Regions from separate parts of the Methylomusa anaerophila genome, predicted to be linked through region 2. Evidence: riboswitches for the same ligand, from Rfam matches in the RefSeq annotation. Region 2 holds a riboswitch; each other region holds the start of a gene.
What was found. Region 2 has a riboswitch for cobalamin ahead of MAMMFC1_RS14080 (precorrin-8X methylmutase). Riboswitches for the same ligand answer to the same signal wherever they lie in the genome.
Positions count from the first base shown of each region.

Region 1 (6,527 bases), 420 kb from region 2:
GTTTGGCTGGGATTCCCGTCTGTCCCCTGTTCGGCATAGAATTTGTCGAAAATATTATTAACTTTCGCAAAAACTCTGACCGTATCCGACGCCTTGTAATTAACAGCTAAGTCCCAAACCCAGAAGTTCTTAAATTCGGCGACTGTAGCCTTGCCATAGCCGCCTTCCCGGTCGACGATCCCCCGGCCATTGAGTACTGTGTTGAATTTATCCCGTTCATAATCCAAGCCGATATTCCAGGTCCCGCGGGGCAGGAACCCGTTTCGGTTCGCATTGGCCGTAGCAGAGGCGGGATCGATATAAATGTAGGTATAACCCACATTGACCCGGAAATTTTTCGTAAAATCTTTTGTCAGCCGGACGCCCCAGCCGCGGGAATCCTCTTTCCCGGTATTGTAATATTGGTAGTAGGGCGCGCTCGCAAGATAACGATAGCCAATTATATTCTCAGCCTTCTGTTTGTAAATGTTGAAGCTGCCGGCAAAGGTATCATCAAACTTGTGATTTACACCAAATTCCACAGTGTTTCCCTCTTCAGGCTGCAAATCCTTGCTGCCAATCTGCGAAAAAATCTGATACTGGTTGGGAGCAACAAAAAATTCTTTGTAGCTGACGTAATAATTGGTTCTATCATCCTGGTTATACCCCAGCACAAGGCTGGGCGTGCTGTGATTGCCGTATTCGGAATGATGGTCGAAGCGAATCCCCCAAGTCAGGTTCCAGCGTTTGCTGAGTTCCCATTCGTCCTGGATAAACACCGCCCGGTTGGAGAGGACTTTATCCTGATAGGTCTCGACATTGAACACCGACCCGGCGTAGTAAGCCGAGTAATAATCTTTGACTTTGTCTTGGTAGTAATCCACGCCGCCGGTCAGCGTGTGTCCGCCGGCTTTATAGGTTAGCTGATCACTAAAGCCGACGGTTTCTAAATCCATGAGCCACATAGTCGGTACCCTGCAGTTGTCCCTGAGGCGATTCTGATTTCTAAACAAGGAAAATGTATTCGTTAACTTTTCGGAAATCTTTCGGTCATAGATGAGACTGAAGCTGTTATTATCTTTTTCTCCATAGTCTCTGACAGTAGTAAACGAGCCGCCGTCAGGCCGCTGGTAATCCGCCCGGTAGGTTTGATAACGTAAAGTAAGATGGGAGTTTTCATCAAAATCTTTGCCAATTTTGAAATTCAGGGCCATAGAGTTAATATCATTAATGACCGGGTTGCCGCGGCCGTCTTTAAAATCACCCATAAGCCGTTTCTGGGCGTCAATACTCCAGTAAACACCATCCTTGCTCCCGCTGTGGGTGAAATTATACTGCTCTTTGCCGTAGCTGCCGTATTCAACGCCAAGTTTGTTGATGGATTCTCCGTCTTTGGGCTTCCGGGTAATGATATTAATGACGCCGCCTTGCGCATCAGAACCATACAAGGTGGAAGCGGATCCTTTCAGTACTTCAATGCGCTCAATCGCATCCATATTGACAAACTCCCCGATGGGAGCCTTACTGTATGTACTGCCATTGGTATTGGCCCGCACGCCGTCAATCAAATAGACCACATTAGCGGCCCCGTTGATGTATAAGCCGTTGGAACTGTAGTTTTCGCCGCTGGCGCTATAATTCAAAATTGTGACACCCTGTACATGCCGCAAGGCTTCACTGACATCCGCATAATGGTTCTTTTCAATTTCTTCTCTGGTAACAACGCTGATGTTAGCCTTAGCCTCAAACTCTTTAACCGGTGTTTTCGTGGCCGTAACAACCACCTGATCAAACGAATAATCCTGCTGTTTCTCCCCTTCTCCATAGGAAATCCCTGTCATGCCCAGCACCAGTGCGCTGCTCACCATGGCGCACAACATGGCTTTTCTTTTGTTTGTCAACCTTAACCTTGCCTGCTTCATTACCGTTGTCCCCCTCAAATCCACATTCAAATCCCCATAGTAATCCAAAGAATTTCAGAATATTGCTTCCGCAGCCTTCCGGCCATATGGCAGGCACCGCGCAGCCCCATGCAGGCTCCGCCGACAACATAAAACCCTCTCTGCGCTGCAGGAAGGGTTATGCAAGGTTTATCTAAATAAAGAATCCCGGCAATAATCCCCTCCCCATCGCTCGTGGGTAAAACGGTGACTGACAGACAGGCCGTTCTCCTGGCTCTGGAGCATGGCTCGGCCAAACCTTCCCAAGACGTTCGTCTCAGTGGCATATCTTGGCTTTGCTCCCCATTACAGTGGCGGGACCGCGCCGGTATTACACCGTTCTTCCCTATTAAGCCCTTGCAGGGCACCTGTCTCAATACTTATGAAATTGTAGATCTCGGCTGGAATAATTCGATACACGGCCTGACGAATAGCTGACAGCTATGTAAGGATGACTCCCGTGCTTCCAGGGAAGGGTTACGCTGCCGGGTAATGCCGTGAATTAGTTAGTCAACATACCGCTATTGGCGTAAATTGGGGGAATCCAACCAAAAACCGGAGACAAGGAATTTACTGTCAGCTTCCGTTAGAACAATTCGAACAACAACATCAGTAACTTCTTGGGAAAACTTCGCTTTATAAGTAAAAATGCTGTACTGCTCCTTCTGCTCACTGCTGACAAATTCTTTGGCAATATAGTCGCCGATTTTCCCTTTGATCTCCCGGCTTATTTTCGCAAACTCCGCTGCCGGCAAGCTATTGCTCATTTGCTGGTCAAAGTCCTCCGAGAATTTTGCGTAGTTGTCTTCCTTCAGACCTGTTAGCATTTTTTCTGCAATTACATTGGCACAACTCTGGCTGTCTGCCGCTGCCGTCTGCGCCATGCACCCGATTGCCAGCAAAAACATCAGTAGTAAGCCCAGGCATATACCTTTTTTTTTCATTTTAACCTCCCGCTTTCTCTCTTCATTTTCGTCAACCCATGGCCTAGTAGTCTGTCTTATCTTCGCAGCGAACAGGCTGCGCCATAAGCGACCGTGAACTGGGGATGGGGAAGAATATATACATCCCGGAAAAGTTCATCTTCCATTGCCGCCGCCAGCCCGCCGTTATTGGCCGATCCGCCGTCAAGATACAATTCATCTTCGAAATCCTGATTTCCCATCATGCCGGCTATGCGTCTGGCGATTGATTCATGCAGCCCGCGGATGATGTTTTCCTTTTTCGTTCCTTTGGCGATGAGGGATACGATCTCGCTTTCCGCGAATACCACACAGGTACTGTTGAGGCTTACGGAAGCATCGGCCTTGTCCGCTAAGGCCGCAAAATCATGAATGGGCGTGTCCAGGATACGGCCGGCCATTTCAAAAAAACGTCCGGTCCCGGCCGCGCATTTATCATTCATCTTAAAGTCGCTTAATTTGCCGTCCTCGGCCAGCCGAATAATTTTTATATCCTGGCCGCCGATATTGATAACCGTGCGCGCTTTCCTGCCGCTTAACAGGTAAACGCCCCAGGCATTGGCGGAAACCTCGTCAATAACGGTATGCGCGCCGGCAATCAGATTTTTGCCGTAGCCGGTGACCGAGATACCCTCACTATCCTGTTCGCTTACCTCAATCTCAGCCAAACCCTCGTCCAGCAACCGGCGGGCCAGGGTCTCCTGGCCGGGTGCGGTCGGCACCGCTTTTTTCCAGATAAGCTCGCTGTCTTTGACGATCACTGCCTTGATGGCCGTGCTGCCGAGATCAATGCCAATTTTATAGCTCATAGCGATCAACCTTCCTATAAAGTTTGTTTAAAAGCTTCCAGACGGGTCAAAATGTTCTGGCTGTCTTCTTTTACATAATCAGTTTCAATTTTGAGAAACTTGCGTCCACTGTCCTTTACTTTCTTTTCGATGGAAAAACTCTCAATATCGTAGGGATGACAGCCTTTTAACACATGAAAGACAATTCCTTTCATCTGGTGGTCCCCGGTTATCTTCAGGATATTATTGACGCGCCGTTCATTATCCGCGAAGGTCGGGCAGATACAGGCCTTATGGTATCTTTCGGCCAGCGCTCTTAACAGGCCGTGCTCCGACGGGTCATCATACACCGTTGCGCCGGGAAGTATCCGTTCGGAAGAACAGAGGTCGTCGGCGCAGACGGTCATGCCCGCCTGTTCAATAAGCTGCAGCAGCTTCAGATTCGGAAAGATCACCGGCGACCCGGCAAGAAAGACCTTGTACGGATTCTGGCGCGGAGCTTCCGTCTGAAAGCGTTGTATCACCAGCGCCAGTTGCTCGGCCCAGCGATCAAGATCGTCCAGCATAAACGTATTGGCAATGCAAAAAAACCATATGCCGGGAAGGATATTGCGTCTTTTTAAATCAATGAGTGCCTGAAACAGCTTCCAGACATGCATAAAGGCATTCATCGAATAGAGGAGGCCTTGTCTTTTTAGTGTAACTCCTGTTTTTTCCGCTAGAAACTGTTTTAAGGCATAGATTTCCTCAAGCCAGCGCTTTTGGCCCTTTTCATTCTGTTTGACATGGGGAAGCTCCAGATAATGCAGGGGTCCGATCTTCTCTCTGGCGATTTCCGGCATTTTCACAACCCAGTCGCAGGTCGTCGGGACAATTGTGGCGTCATAACCAGCCGCTGCGCCGGCAAAGTCCATACTGCCAATATAGGATTTGAGCATGGGGCACATCAGCACCGGCAGATAAGCTGCGGAAAGCCGCTGCGCCGTATAGGAGCCGCTGCACAGTTTCACCGGATGAACCCCGAAAGCATGAAACAGTTCCCATGGTGCCTGGATGCAAAACAGGCCAATGAGCGGCCGGCCAACCTTTTCTCTGAGCCGGGAAGGCTGCAGCGGCAAGGTTAATAAATCCAGAAAATAGTCGAACTCGGCAACATAGTCGGCTCTTGCCTTTAATGCGTCAATTTCCTGCTCATATTCTTCACAGGTTTTTTCATACGCCTTTGCCCGCTGTCTTAGACGCCGCTCTTCCTCTTTCGACACCATGTTATCCATTGGCTGATTTCCTCTGTTGATAGTTTTCGGCAACATACCTGCGTGACGACGAAAATATATCGTGATTAAAGAATTTTACAGTTAATGTGTTGTCTTCCGGACAAGATTCGATACAGCGCAGGCAAAGCATACAGTCTTCGCTCATTACGTTTTTTTCACTGGTTTCCAGATGCACGTCCCGGATATCCACCGGACACATTCTTTGGCAGTTGCCACAGCCTAAGCAGGTATGACCTTTTTTTTCAAAGCGGATAAAGCTAAGTTTGCGGGTCATCTGAATCAAGGGGAGCATCGGACAGAACAGGCAAAAAAACCGGTCCTTGAAAAAACTCCCGACCAGCGTGACGGCGGCAATGGTGAGGGATAAAACCGAGAAGGTCAGCGTGATCGTGTTCGTATAGTCCAGGGCGAGATTGCGGGTTTGCCCGGCAAACAGCGGCATAATGGGCTTGGCCGGGCAAATTTGACAGAACAGCAGGTAAAAATCCCGGTGCAGCCCCCCAAATGCCATTAAGAACGGCGTAATAATCAGCAGGGCCAGCAGTACATATTTAACCGGCTTCAGGCGCTCCCGGGTTTTCCAGGAAAACTCCGTTTCCCGGATTCCCAGCTTCTTTCTGAGCTGGGACAGCCAATCCTGCAGGGTGCCAAACGGGCATATCCAGCCGCACCATAGTTTTGACAGCAGAATTGCCAACAGAACAAAGAGAAGAAAATACAGTACTACCTTAAAGCTTTTATAGGAAAGCAGTTCGGGAAATAAAAAGGCTAGGCTCCATTGCCCCTGCAAGGCCATGAGATAACAATACCCGGCGCAGCCAGGAACATAAGGACAGGAAAAACAGGGAACCGAGTAGCCCAGGTTTACTCCGGCCCGGCCGCCGTAGGTCCAGAAAACAAACATGAAATTTTGAATTAGTAACCGTAAGTTATCTACCATGATACCGGAAGCTCCTTCTGCGAAATAATACAACGGTGATACTGACTGCCATGGCCAAGAAGAAAAGAAGCAGGCCATGGGTAAGGTTGTTGTGAGCCAAGTATGAGCGGCGCAGTAAAAAATTCATTGAGGTTTTGTACACTTCATTGCCGACAGCTTCTTCCGCATAGACGATGGTCTCCTTATACGCATTGTAGCCGCCGTTATCCAGGCGTTTATCGTGAGGCGGGGTAAAAGAAAATATACCGGCGGCATCAGGCAAAAGTTTTTCCGAAGTCTTGTTGCGCAAATCAAGGATCTGCATTTCCCGGACAGCATGACCGGGCGAATAAACCGGCTTATACAGAAACCGGAACGTTTGGCCTGTCATCAGCGTCCTGTACGGATTGCCGGATAAGTCCAGTTCAATGGCGGGAAATACTTTGGTATTTTTCGCCATCGCCCGGCCTTGCTCTATCCGCTTATCCATCCCGTCCGCATACAGGGGAAAAGTCGTCTGGGCCGTAAAATGCTCTCCCTGGCGGCTACCTGTGACAACCACGTGATAAAAAAACCGGGAAGAGGTATTAACCCGCAGGAAGTAGCGGCCATCCTGCTGCTCGACGGGAATCCGGTAATACTGTTTTTCACCGGTTTGGCGGCCG
Region 1 covers NZ_AP018449.1:2,721,308-2,727,834, reverse strand. The annotation lists gene MAMMFC1_RS12370 (TonB-dependent receptor plug domain-containing protein) at 1-1,901, opposite strand, end outside; cobalamin riboswitch at 2,124-2,306, opposite strand; gene MAMMFC1_RS12365 (DUF3887 domain-containing protein) at 2,441-2,863, opposite strand; gene MAMMFC1_RS12360 (acyl-CoA dehydratase activase) at 2,920-3,690, opposite strand; gene MAMMFC1_RS12355 (2-hydroxyacyl-CoA dehydratase subunit D) at 3,705-4,943, opposite strand; gene MAMMFC1_RS12350 (4Fe-4S binding protein) at 4,936-5,883, opposite strand; gene MAMMFC1_RS12345 (hypothetical protein) at 5,873-6,527, opposite strand, start outside.
Region 1: it holds a riboswitch for cobalamin, as region 2 does, so the genes downstream of both, MAMMFC1_RS12370 (TonB-dependent receptor plug domain-containing protein) here and MAMMFC1_RS14080 (precorrin-8X methylmutase) in region 2, are expected to answer to the same signal.

Region 2 (6,527 bases):
TCTCTTAAAACCGACGATGACCGCCAGGGTGTCGATCAATATCGGTGAAAGCCGGAATACTCTGACCATCCCGCTGGTGGCGTTGAAAGACAATCAAGGGCAATCCTACGTGCAGGTGATGAACAACGGCCAGATAAAGGCGACCAACGTGACAACCGGGCTAATGACTGATGAACAGGTGGAAATTACCGGGGGCCTAACAGAACACCAACAGGTTGTTGTGCCTCAGAACAGACAGCCGGGCGCCGGCGGTTCAAGCAGTATGCAATCCAGTCCCCTACAGAAAGTCATGGGCCGATGACAGGAGGATCATCTTATGATCATATCACTAACCGATGTAACCAAAGTATATAAAATGGGGAGCAATCAGGTTCAGGCCCTTGCCGGTGTCTCCATCGCCATCGGCGCCGGGGAGCTTACGGCTATCGTAGGTCCTTCGGGTTCGGGCAAATCGACGCTGATGAACATCCTGGGATGCCTGGACCGGCCGACTGCCGGATCTTATAAGCTGGAAGGCCAGGAAGTTGCCACTCTGGGCGACGATGCCCTTGCCGCGACCCGTAACCGGAAAATTGGCTTTGTCTTTCAGACCTTTAATCTGTTGCCGCGCATGACGGCGCTGCAGAATGTTACTTTGCCGCTAATTTATACCGGTCTAAAAAAGAAAGAACGCTATGAACGCGCCGGTCAGGCTTTGGAACTGGTAGGTCTTGGCAACCGTATGCGACATCATCCCAACGAGCTGTCCGGCGGCCAGCGTCAGCGGGTAGCCGTTGCCCGAGCGCTGGTCAACGACCCCAGCATCATCCTGGCTGATGAACCGACAGGCAACCTTGACACTAAATCAGGTAATGAAATCATGACCGTCTTTGGTGAACTTAACCGCCAAGGGCGAACGATTATTTTGGTCACCCACGAACCGGACATCGCCAACCAGACCCGTCGTGTCGTTTACGTTCGGGACGGCATTATCGTTCGTGACGAAACAAGACAGGGGTGATCTTAGATGATATGGGAAAGTCTGCTGATTGCCCTGGAAAGTCTTAAAGCCAACAAGCTTCGTTCCACTCTCACCATGTTGGGTATAATTATCGGCGTCGGCGCTGTTATTGCCATGGTGTCCATCGGTATGGGCGTGCGGGAGAATGTCCAAAAGTCCCTTGCCGGACTGGGCAGCAATCTTCTGATGGTTTCACCCGGCGCCACATCTCCAACCGGGGTGCGCATGGCCGCCGGCTCGAACATCAGCCTGACGCTCAGGGACTCCCAGGCCATTGCCCGGGAAATACCGGGAGTGGGATTGGTGGCGCCAGGCGTTTTCCGCCAGTACCAGGTGGTGTACGGCAACAAGAACTGGGTGACCTTGGTGCAAGGGACGACGCCTGAATTTATTGGTGTGAGGAATTTTAACCTGGAAAAGGGAACTTTTTTTACTTTCAAGGATGTGGATACCCGGGCGCGGGTGATGGTTCTCGGCAAAGTAGCGGCCGACAATTTGTTTGGCGAGATTAATCCGGTAGGTAAGACGGTGCGCATCAACAAAGCGCCCTTTCGGGTGATCGGTGTGCTGGAAGCTAAGGGACAATCGCCTTCCGGGCATGATTTGGACGACTTAGCGGTTATTCCGATTACCACCGCCCAGGAACGGGTGATGGGCATTACGTATTTGAACAGTATCAGCGTTACAGCCGCCGGCGCCGATGTTATCGACCAGGTGCAGGCTGACATTACCGGCCTGTTGCGCACGCGCCACCGTATCGCCGCCAACACGACCGATGATTTTACCGTCCGCAACCTGACGTCGATTATGGCGACGGCGGATGAGACTTCCAAAACGATAACGCTGCTCTTGGGAAACATTGCCGCCATCTCGCTGTTGGTGGGCGGTATTGGCATTATGAACATTATGCTGGTATCAGTTACCGAACGTACCCGGGAGATTGGCATCCGCAAAGCTCTTGGCGCCACTTATCGCAACATCCTGTTCCAGTTCTTAATCGAGGCGGGAGTCATCGGCGTGACCGGCGGCATTATGGGCATTGGCCTGGGTATTGCCGGTTCCCGTATCATTGCCGCCGTCGCCCACTGGAACACTGTAATTTCATTTGCTTCGATTTTTCTGGCTTTTGGCTTCTCTGTCGGCATCGGCTTATTCTTTGGCCTTTATCCGGCGCGGAAAGCCGCTCTTTTGGACCCGATTGAGGCGCTGCGATATGAATAAGAACAAGGAGGCAGTATGTTTGAAACATTCCATAGGGGATAAATGCGCAAAGAGGAATTGAATTTTAGTTAGGTGGGAGAAACAAAATGAGAAAGCTGTACATATTGCTGATATTGATTTTTTATTGCAGTGTTGTTCCTTGTGCCGGCAATGAAAGAATAGAATTATATACTTTATCAACAGGTGATCCGGTTTACCGGCAGAATACCTGCGTCGTCATTGCTTTTAAACAGCCCCGCACGGTTCTTGGCACTTCGGTAATAAACGGAGGATACCGTGAAGACTTAAAAGCAATATTTAATCATGACATGAAGGACGCCGTTATGAACGCGGATTCCTATCCGGAGTATATGCAGGGAGTGGCAAGGAATTTGGGACTTGACCCTGACAGGGTGTCCGGCATGGGAACGGGCGCATCCATGGACAATGTCGCCATTCAGTCGGCAAGCTACCAAACACTAACCGTAACCGCCATAGCGACCGGCGGGGTGGAAGAAAACGGCGGCCGGGTAGGTGATCCGGCTGAGTATTTTAATCCGGGACAAAAAACCCGGCTGCATAAACCGGGTACCATCAACATCATGCTGGTAATTGACGCCGATATACCGCCCGGTACATTGGCCAGAGCGCTGGTTACCTGTACCGAAGCCAAAACGGCGGCGCTGCAGGAATTAATGGCCGGCAGCAAGTATTCCAGCGGACTGGCGACAGGTTCGGGGACCGACCAAACAATAATAATTGCCAATCCGGGTTCGCCACTATATTTGGAGGATGCCGGCAAACATTCCAAATTAGGTGAACTGATCGGCCGCACCGTAAAGCAGGCAGTCAAAGAAGCCTTGTTCCGGCAAACCGGATTATCACCCCAAAAACAGCATAGCGTGCTTAGGCGCATGAACCGGTTCGGCCTGACGGAAGAAACACTGTATCAGGAATATTTGCAAAAAAATGGCTATCTAGAAAAACAACGGTTTTTAGACTGCTTGCAACAGTTGGACAAGGACCCCCGGTTGGTGACATATACATCCCTGTATGTTCATTTACTGGATCAGTTTAACTGGCAATTGTTGTCCGGCGACGAAACCGTGGCCGCCGGTAATGAGTTGCTGCTGCTGTCTGCCGGTAAATTCGGTGTTTTGCCGCGGGCAATCGCCGCCGAGGCGAAACTGGAAAACTGTATTCAGGCATGGTCCGGCCTGGTTGTCGATATATTAAGAGCAAAACTGGCCGGTTCTCAAGGGGACTGAGGAGTGCTATTGACTATATGACCACTATATGGAGTAATATATAAAAAGATAATTTTAATGAGGTGAGAATAATGATGAATGAAAAGAAACATCCTGAACATCCTGAATTTCAACTTCCCGATGATCCACATGCGAAGCACCGTTATGAAAGTGCAATGAAACACGTTCAATTTGCGAAAGAAGCAGGGAAATCTTCAGAAAAAATTCATGAGATTTTTCGAAAAGTAATGAATTTTGACACTAAAGACATTGAAAAAATTCCTCAGGATGAAGCACACAAAAAATACCGTTCTGCCGTAATTCATGCCCAGAAAGCAATCGAAAACGGCAAATCTTCCGAAGAAGCTCATGAAATATTTGCGAATATTGTCTCTGGAAAGACTGAAGGACAGTGTCATCATTGCAAATAGCTTATTATTAACATGTTTACTTAAACTGCATAGTGAAAAAAGTTAGGTGTCTGAAAGGACTTAATAGGGAAGTCCGGTGCAATGCCGGCGCGGTCCCGCCACTGTAACGGGGAGCAAGCTTAAGATATGCCACTGAGATCTGCCATCTTGGGAAGGTTTAGGTAAGCCATGATCCGGAGCCAGGAGAACTGCCTAACTGATAATCACCGTTGTACCCACGAGCGATGGGGAGGGGGATTACCGTGAAAGATCTCTTGACTTAGAAGGGCTCTGTGTCAAGGATTTATTCATGCTGAATTTAACTCTCCTGGTCTTATGACCAGGAGTTTTCATTTGGTATGATACTGTACATAACTATATTTTAAGGAGGCGCATTATGGAATATATCATGGATCCTGGTTTGATTGAAACCCGCAGTATGGAAATTATAGGTTCCTATTTGGATGAACTGGGACTGGAACTTTCACCGGCGGCTGTTAAGGTGTATTCCCGTATTATTCATGCGGCAGGTGATCCTGATTACGCCAAACACATCAGGATTCATCCTGACGCAATCACCGCCGGGTGTGCTGCTTTGGCAGCAGGACGGGATATTTATTGTGATGTGGAAATGGTCCGTACAGGAATTAATAAGCGGCTTTCATCCTATGGCGGTAAGGTGTACTGTTTAATTGGCAGCGAAGAAACCGCTCGGCTTGCCAAAAGCGTCATTACCCGGGCGATGTCCGCCGCCATTAGGCAGTTTGGCGGGCAATTAGACGGTGTTATTGTTGCCATTGGCAATGCGCCGGCCGCGTTGTTTGAACTTTCAACCCTAATGGAACGAACCGGTATCCGGCCGGCGCTGGTAATCGGCGTGCCTGCCGGCTTTGTCGGGGCGGCAGAATCAAAAGCTTTGCTGCACGCAGCTTCGCCTGTGCCTTATATTACTGTTTTAGGTAACAAGGGAGGCAGCCCTATTGCCGTAGCAGCCTTGGACGCCCTTTGGTACATGACAGAAACAGTATCCAATAATGTTATATAGGAGAAAACGCATGATGAATGACGCTTGGGCGAGGGACTCAAGGTGCTGGTTGTGCAATTCATAAAGGGCAATCGGAAGAATATTATGAACAGTATAAAAAATAAAAACTGTATAAAAAATCCATCATTCTGGCGCTGGCTTTGGGGACGAGCGTCACTGTAAGCGTGTTCTCGGTGTGGCCCAGGCAGCGTAGCCGCAGTTGTTCAGCCAGGAATACAAGAAGGTTATTGAGACTTGATATTATACTTTGAAAGGGAGATAAAAATGGCGTTTAGAACCAAGATTATTAAAAAAATAAAAAACATTAAAAATATTAATAAGAAGGCAATAATCCCAATCGCTGCGCTTACTTCGTGCACAATGGCCATTGCCGGCATGACTATCAGCAATGCCGCAGCGCCGGAAGAGGAACAGGAGTTTAACTTTGAACAGGTAATGGTAACTGCCCAACGATATCAGAAGAGCGATATCGATACCCCGGCTTCGACCAGTGTCTATACATATGAAGATCTTAAGTCAACAGGGGCCCGGAATGTGGCGGAAGCGTTAAAACAAGCGGCAGGACTTACATATTCTTCTTTTGGCCCCAGCGGGGCCTCTATGACTACCATGACGACCAAGATAATAATACGGGGTGTTTCAACAGGCACCCTTGTTCTTGTCAATGGCACACCGCTTAATCTGCGTGGGTTGTATAATCTGGAAGACATACCTGTCGAGAACATCGAAAGGATTGAAATTGTCAAAGGCGGCGGTTCAGTACTATACGGCAGCGAGGCTACCGGCGGGGTCATCAACATTATTACCAAGAAAAACCTGCAAAACTCTGTGAAAATTTCCGGCGGCAATTATGGGCAGCAAGACCATAGTTTTACTCTTCAGGCAGGAAAGCTGGGATTAAATTATAATTTTGAAAAATGGGGCGACTTGGGAAATATTTCTAAATCAATAGCAAACGGCAAAGAGATGAACATGTTTTTTCCCGGGCTGGAGCGCAATAATCAGACGCTTTCTTACCAGTTTAGTAAAGCCGTATCGTTGCTATACAGCCATAATAGCTCAGAGTCGCTTTACGACTATAAGTTCGGGACAGGCTATGCTGCGAATCTGATTGGCAAGACAAGATACAGCAGGGTATATACGGATGAAAAGGATTTTGTCCAGCTGCAGTATGACCAGGATCATATAAAGGGATCGCTGTATTATAACTATAAAACGATGAACACCTTAGGGACAGACTACTATTCTTCATCAGGCTCCGCCGCCGGGTATCCTAAAAAAACAAGTGAAACAAGCAGAAGCAGCACTTACGGCTTTGATCTTCAAAAAGACTGGATGATTCATGCCAATAAATTATTGCTGGGTGTTACTTACCAAAATGAGTATTATGACCCTAATATCAGCAATACCCTGGATTATCAGCGGGACAACTATTCGGTATACGGACAGTGGGAACAGCCTGCAGGCAAGGCTGATACAATAATCCTGAGCGGGAGGGAAACCTGGACGGCAAACGCGCCTAACGGGAGAAATTATGATAATTTTAGCGGGCAGGCTCAATTTCTTCACAAGCTGAATGATAACGAATCTATTTATACCAGTGTCGGACAGTCTTTCGTAATGCC
Region 2 covers NZ_AP018449.1:3,140,789-3,147,315, forward strand. The annotation lists gene MAMMFC1_RS14055 (efflux RND transporter periplasmic adaptor subunit) at 1-301, shown strand, start outside; gene MAMMFC1_RS14060 (ABC transporter ATP-binding protein) at 317-1,000, shown strand; gene MAMMFC1_RS14065 (ABC transporter permease) at 1,007-2,221, shown strand; gene MAMMFC1_RS14070 (adenosylcobinamide amidohydrolase) at 2,308-3,468, shown strand; gene MAMMFC1_RS14075 (hypothetical protein) at 3,540-3,878, shown strand; cobalamin riboswitch at 3,906-4,088, shown strand; gene MAMMFC1_RS14080 (precorrin-8X methylmutase) at 4,255-4,902, shown strand; gene MAMMFC1_RS14085 (TonB-dependent receptor plug domain-containing protein) at 5,167-6,527, shown strand, end outside.

Region 3 (6,527 bases), 350 kb from region 2:
GGCGCCGGGATATTTGCTATTGTTTCCTTTATTGGGACGGGAAGCGGCCGTAAGGGTGGAAAGCGGGGCCCGGCTGGTACGCTGGTGGCTGAAAGGGTCGGTTGCTGCCTTTATAGTAATTGTGCTGATTGTTGCCAGTCATACCGCTACCGGGTGGTTGCGCACGGTCGCACCGGCGTGGTTCGCCGGCGGCGACCCTACCGTGGAAGCCCTTGACTGGCGTGAAGTACCTGATATCGTGACCAAAGCCGGGCAGATGACGGGCACAGAAGTGTCGTTCATTGCCTCCGGGCACTGGATTGATACGGGAAAACTGGCTTATGCCCTGGCGGGAAAATATCCCGTGTTATGCCTGAGCAAAGAACCGCACCATTTCGCCTTCATGCACGGGCAGTCGGAATTCAAAGGGAAAAATGCTTTACTAATTGGACGCAAAAGTACTATGGGGGAAGCGGTCAAGGAATACGGACCGTATTTTGATGCTGTTATTCCCCTGGGAGAAGCCCAAATTCACCGCTACGGCCGGCCGGAAGTGGACCTTGTCCTGTTTCTGGGCCGTAATTTCCACGGTGATTATCCGTTACCATACGGTAGGCAGTGACATGACCAATTTGCATAGACATAGAAAGGGAAAAATGATATGAACATGCTTAAGCTGCTTCGGCAGCGGGATAGTTTTTCCAAGGCATTGATATGGGCGGTCGGAGTAGGGTTGGCAACTATTCTGCTGGTACTGACAATGAAAAAGAGCGGCAATATCGATATATGGGCCTTGGCATATAATATTGGCAACCAGGGAAATGATCTGTTTCTCATACTGACCAATCTCCTCATTATCGGTTGGGCTTTGAACAAGAGATGGCGCAGTATTATTTATCTCACTTTAACGCTTGATGCTGCCGTGTGGGCTGTCGTTCAGGGAGTCAAGGCCCTCCACTTAACAACAGAATGGGCCTATAGACCTAATGGCGGGGCGGGAGGATTTCCCAGCGGGCACGCTACCCATGCGTTTGCCATGGCTTTCCTATTGACTCTTTTTTTTCCCCGGCTGGCTTGGTTATGGTACGGATGTGCCGCCGTTATTTCCTGGTCCCGGGTGGAATCGGACTGGCACACCGGTTTTCAAGTAACGGTAGGGGTTGTATTAGGGATCGGAACGGTGTTGCTGTTAGTCGGCAGATGGTTAAAACATCCTGATGCCGCGCAGGCGATTGGGCGGTTCCAGCAGGGAAAGCCGGCAGTTCAAACGGATCAAAAATATGTCATCGAGTAATTCTTGCTGATACTGCGAAAAGAGATGTTACGGTATGCGTATAATTGATAAGTGCATAATCCGGGAAATGCTGGGTCCTTTTATTTTTGGGGTATGTGCTTTTTCCAGTGTTTTTATTGGCGGCGGGACGTTGTTTCGCATTGCTCAGTATATTAGTAAGTATGGAGCATCGATAAAGGTTGTCATTCAACTTTTTCTTTACAACATCCCCAGTGTTATCATGTGGACCTTTCCCATGTCGGTTCTGCTGGCCACACTAATGTGTTTTGGCCGGCTTTCCGGCTGCGGGGAACTAACCGCCATGCGCGCGGCGGGACAAAGCTTTTACAGGCTGGCGCTGCCGGTGTTTATTACGGCTTTTTCAATATTCGTTTTCTCGGTTGTATTTAATGAAACGGTTGTACCGTCCGCCACCGCCGCCTATAACCGTTTGGTGTTTTACGAGATTGAGCACAATACGAAGCTAAAAAGCCAGGAACATCTCGTCCTGCTTAATAAGAATCAGGGAGCTGTCAACCGGTTAACCTATGCCACCAAGTATGACGAAAACACCAGATCCATGCTGGATGTTACTGTGCAGGAGTTTGAAAACAATATACCCGTAAGGGTGCAAACGGCGCAGCGAGCGGTATGGGAAGACGGGAGATGGGTTTTTTATTCCGGAATCATGCAGGATTTGTCCGGTGACGGCAGCATTCACGCCCTGCACTTTGATCAACAGGAAGTACCGGTAGAGAAGAACGAGTTTGCCAATAATGCCAGTGAGCCGGAAGAAATGACAATTAAGCAATTGAAGCAGACAATCCAAGTCTTGCCTGGCAACTCGCAAGAAAAGCGCCGGTATGAAGTGGAATTGCACCAGCGCTTATCTATTCCGGCGGCATGTCTGGTATTTGCCCTGATTGGGTCGCCTCTTGGCGTTACTTCCCAGCGGGTAAGCTCATCTAACGGCCTTGGAATCAGTGTCCTGGTAATATTTCTTTACTATATTATCATGACCGGCAGCACAGTCGCAGCTCAGAACGGCGCCATATCGCCGGTATTGGCAGCCTGGCTGCCCAATATTGCCGGTGGAGCCATTGGCTTGCGCCTGATACTAAAGGCGGCGGCATAATGGAATGCATTATTAACACCCGGCAGCAGAAAAAACTGTTGCCGGGTGTTGACTTTACTCCTCTTTGTCATCCTACGGTATACGGTATTACGCCAAAATGCTTGGCAAGGAGGTGCGATAGGGTTTGGTGGTATTTGCCGACCGTATCATCTGTCAGCTCTAAAGGGGCGGGGGCATATTTCTCCAGGCTATGAGCAAGAATTACATCAAGTTCTTGCGGATAGCGGGGTTGGTGGAGAATATGGTAGGCCAAAGGTATGGGGAATCTTTTTATTGTGATATGATTCTCCCGGGCAGCCAGCAGCAGCCAGTAGTCGTACCAGGGCAGGTTTAGGCAGAAATCTTCCTGCGGATGCGGATATTTGTCAATTATTTCTTGCGGGAAAAATAGGCAGCCTGCTCCGGGAATATTCCAGGCAGGCTGGGCTTCCACCGGTTCAATATCGGTCCTGCCGATATAAACCAGGGAATTAGCCGCCTCTCTCGCTATGACGCCTGGCAGGTGTTCGTCGAACAGGCAAACATCCGGCGGTATGATTCCACATATTCCGGCCGGTTGCCGGCGTAATGCTGCCAGAACTTCATGGATAAAAACATAGGGGCGTCCATATTTGCTTACGTTGTCTTTGGCCTCGATGAATATTATATCGGGAAATTTGTTTTTGAGAAGCGGGATATCTTCCTGCGCGTTGACCGAAATAATTTTACAGCCCAGTTTAAGCCAACTGGCCACTGCCCGGTACTGGTTGCAAAATTCCCCCCCGGGGACTAGGGAAGTGGCTACAATGATGGCCGCCTCTTGCCCGTTCCCTGAATTAGCTGGTGCAGCGGCTGTTTGCTTTTTGCTGAAGATTGCCTGCGATTCTACTACCAGGTCGGAGAAAGATCTGGCGAATATTTTCGCCAGGCAATCGGCTTGCATTCGGGCCTCTGTCTCCCGTTTGAAGTCAGGACCCGGCAGGCAAACAGGCAGGAGCGCCGATATTTTGCTGGCCAGATCGGCTGTATTTTCCCGTTGGAAGTACACGCCGTATTCATGTTCCAAGTGAACGGGAAGGTCGGATAAGAGAATGGTTTTGCCTAAGGACCGGCACTCCTGAACGATTAAGCTCAAGCCTTCAAAAAGTGAGGGCTGCACGACAAACAAGCTGCGGCGGACGAGCTGAATTTGGTCCTGTCTGGGCACCAAGCCCAAAATATGTATCAAATCTGAAACGCCGCTTTCGGATATATGTTTTTGCAGTTCTTCCATATATTGCGGCCGGCGGAAGTCGTCAGTCATTCCTGTGCACGCCAGATGTACATCCAGGCCTGTTTGTCTGAGCGCGGCGATTGCGTCAAACAGGCGGCGATGATTTTTATGCAGCCAAAATTGGTTGGAACACAGAATAAACCTGTCTGGCAGGCCATATTTTTCCTGGATGGCGGCAGGGTCTCCCCGATACCAGTCGTCTTCCGGCAGGATGTGGAAAGGAAGAACTCGGGTGACAGCCTGTGATTCCGGGTAAAACTTCCGGAAATCCTGCTCGACTGCCCGGCTGCTGCAATAAACCAGCCGGGATTGGGCCGCTACCCGGGAGCAAAGCTCATCCCGTATTGCCAAGTCCTGGGGAGAAAAAAAGTCAGGCCGGTATTTGTGCTGAAAGTCATGGACCCAGGAAGCAGCCGGCCGGTCCGGAATGACGTTAAAATTAACTGGAAAATAAAAGTCGATTTTACAGAAGAGATCATCCCAGGTATGGACGTCAATGACCGGCAGGCCGGTTTGGTCCGCAAGGCCTGAGAAACCGGTTCCAAAACAAATGATGCCGTCAAATTTTTCGGCAAAAGGAAGATACAGCCGGAAGCCTTCCCGGGTTTCGCCGGATACGATAAGGAATAACTGCGGGCGTTCCTGTGCCGGTAAAGAGGCTACTGCTTTGACGTGATGTTCCAGATGAGACACGCCGCCAATCCAGCCTTTGCCGCCTATTACCGGAATACCCACCCGCAGGCTGTGAACCGAAGTCATCCGTTAACACCTCACATATCGCCTGAGTTGCAGGGTGCTTACATCCCTGATAATTGGTCCGCCGTAAAAAAACGGTTAGCGGAAGCTAACACCATATTCTCAGCCGTCTGCTATATGATATGGGCAACAGGGAGAAGTGCTACGCTGCGACTGTGAAAGATACAGACTGTGAAAAGATATGGATTGACATATTTTTTGTAACGTGCTAACATTTAAATTAAATTATATCCATATCATGCCATATCACGACAATTTAATATTTTTTGAGACAGGTGCCCTAAGGGGCTTAATAGGGAAGACCGGTGTGATACCGGCGCGGTCCCGCCACTGTAATGGGGAGCAAATCCAAGGTATGTATGCCACTGAGACGTGAAAGTCTCGGGAAGGTTTGGACGAGCGATGAGCCAGAGCCAGGAGAACTGCCTGTTTGACAATCACCGTTTTACCTACGAGCGATGGGGAGGGGATTATGGAGTAATCTATCCTTCCCGGCTATTTATTATGCCGGGATTTTTGTTGGGAAAGAGTACTGAAATAATGAAACCCCCCTTCAGCATGCAAGGGGGGTTTCTCTTAGTTGAGGACAATTTTGGCTGTAATGATATTGTTAAGTTGTATGACGGGGACAGGCACGGCCGGCGGCGATATTTCCGTATCCTGCGACATACCTTACTTTCTGGGGCAGAAACGCGGCTATATGCTGCCGGGCGAACTGCTGCAAGCCAGGATTATAGTGGAAAATTTCGGGCCGGCAGCCAAGAATGTGCCGGTGGATATTGTTTTACCGCCGGGTTTTTTACCGGCAGGGCGCTATGAGTATTGGCAGGTTGCCGGCCTGGAAAACAACGCGGTGCTGAAGACGGAGGCCGACCTGGGCGGCGGTTATGGGCAGTGGTTTGACTTAGTGCCCATCCGGGTTGGACCGGACGCAGCGCCGGGGGCCTATACGGTAAGTATTGTCGCCGGCGGCCTTATACACAACTATGGGGTAACGGTGGCGGCTAAGAAGCCGGCGGAAGCCGACGGCGGGCTCACAGTGAATAGAATCCTGATTCCGTTAGATAAAGACGGCAAAAAAGATGAGCGCTTGCATGACAATACTTTGGTGCTCCGGGACCGGACACTGGATTACTACAAAAATATACTGCGCGGCAAAGGCGCTTCCAATCAGGAAGTGGAGGCCATCCATCCGGTTGTCCATATGGGGATTGAATTTTTAAATCCCGGGGGGCAGCAAAAGCTGGTTAACATTACTGTACGGCTGCTGGACTACAATACTCACCAGCCTGTAGCCGGACTGCTGACTCCGGGAACTACCGGCGAGGATAAAGATGCCGGCTCCCTTGCCGGGAATGCCGACTGCCTCACGGCTTTCGCCGCCATAACCGGGGAAGAGCGGCAGCGCCTGCTGCTCCCGGTTTATGCGGACGAAAGGCTGATTGCAGGCGGGCGATACTGGCTGCAGGTGGTTGTTGATGATGGTTTTATCCAGCCGGTTACGGTGAAAAGTCCGCTTACCGTGGTGAGGAAAAACATGGGGGCCATGCTGGTCACAGGCGCGGCGGCACTGGTATTTTTGCTTGCTTTGGCGCTGGGACTAAAGCAGTTGCGCGCCACTTTGGCAACTATGAAGACTCGCTGGCTGGTTACCATAGCGTTGTTTGGCGCGGCAGCGTTCACGATAGTGAATGTTCCCACCACGCTGCTCAATGATTTCTTTCATATTTTACTGGGACCCTTCGGCTTTTTGGTGACCGGCATATTTAATGGCGTTTTCTTATATATGCTGGTGATTGCTTTAGTCATTTTGATTCCCCGGCCGGGGGTTGTCGCCCTGATGATGGCAGTGCGCATGCTGCTGGGTATGCTGGCCTTCGGCAATATTTCGCCGGTGAGTATCCTCACTTATGGTTTGCAGGCATTATTGCTGGAATTGGCCTTGTACTACGCCAATGTTTATGCCAGGTCTTCCGGGACGCCGGTTTCCGCCGCCGCAACCGCCGGGCAGGTATTGCCGACGGCTATTGCCTGCGGACTGGCCGACTCAATAGCCACTTACGCTAATATGCAGGCGATGGCTTTTCTGTACCGGCTGTATTTTGCCGACTGGTATATTTATATGGTTACAC
Region 3 covers NZ_AP018449.1:2,791,648-2,798,174, forward strand. The annotation lists gene MAMMFC1_RS12615 (glycosyltransferase family 39 protein) at 1-601, shown strand, start outside; gene MAMMFC1_RS12620 (phosphatase PAP2 family protein) at 641-1,273, shown strand; gene MAMMFC1_RS12625 (LptF/LptG family permease) at 1,308-2,387, shown strand; gene MAMMFC1_RS12630 (glycosyltransferase family 4 protein) at 2,455-4,398, opposite strand; cobalamin riboswitch at 4,652-4,839, shown strand; gene MAMMFC1_RS12635 (hypothetical protein) at 5,015-6,527, shown strand, end outside.
Region 3: it holds a riboswitch for cobalamin, as region 2 does, so the genes downstream of both, MAMMFC1_RS12635 (hypothetical protein) here and MAMMFC1_RS14080 (precorrin-8X methylmutase) in region 2, are expected to answer to the same signal.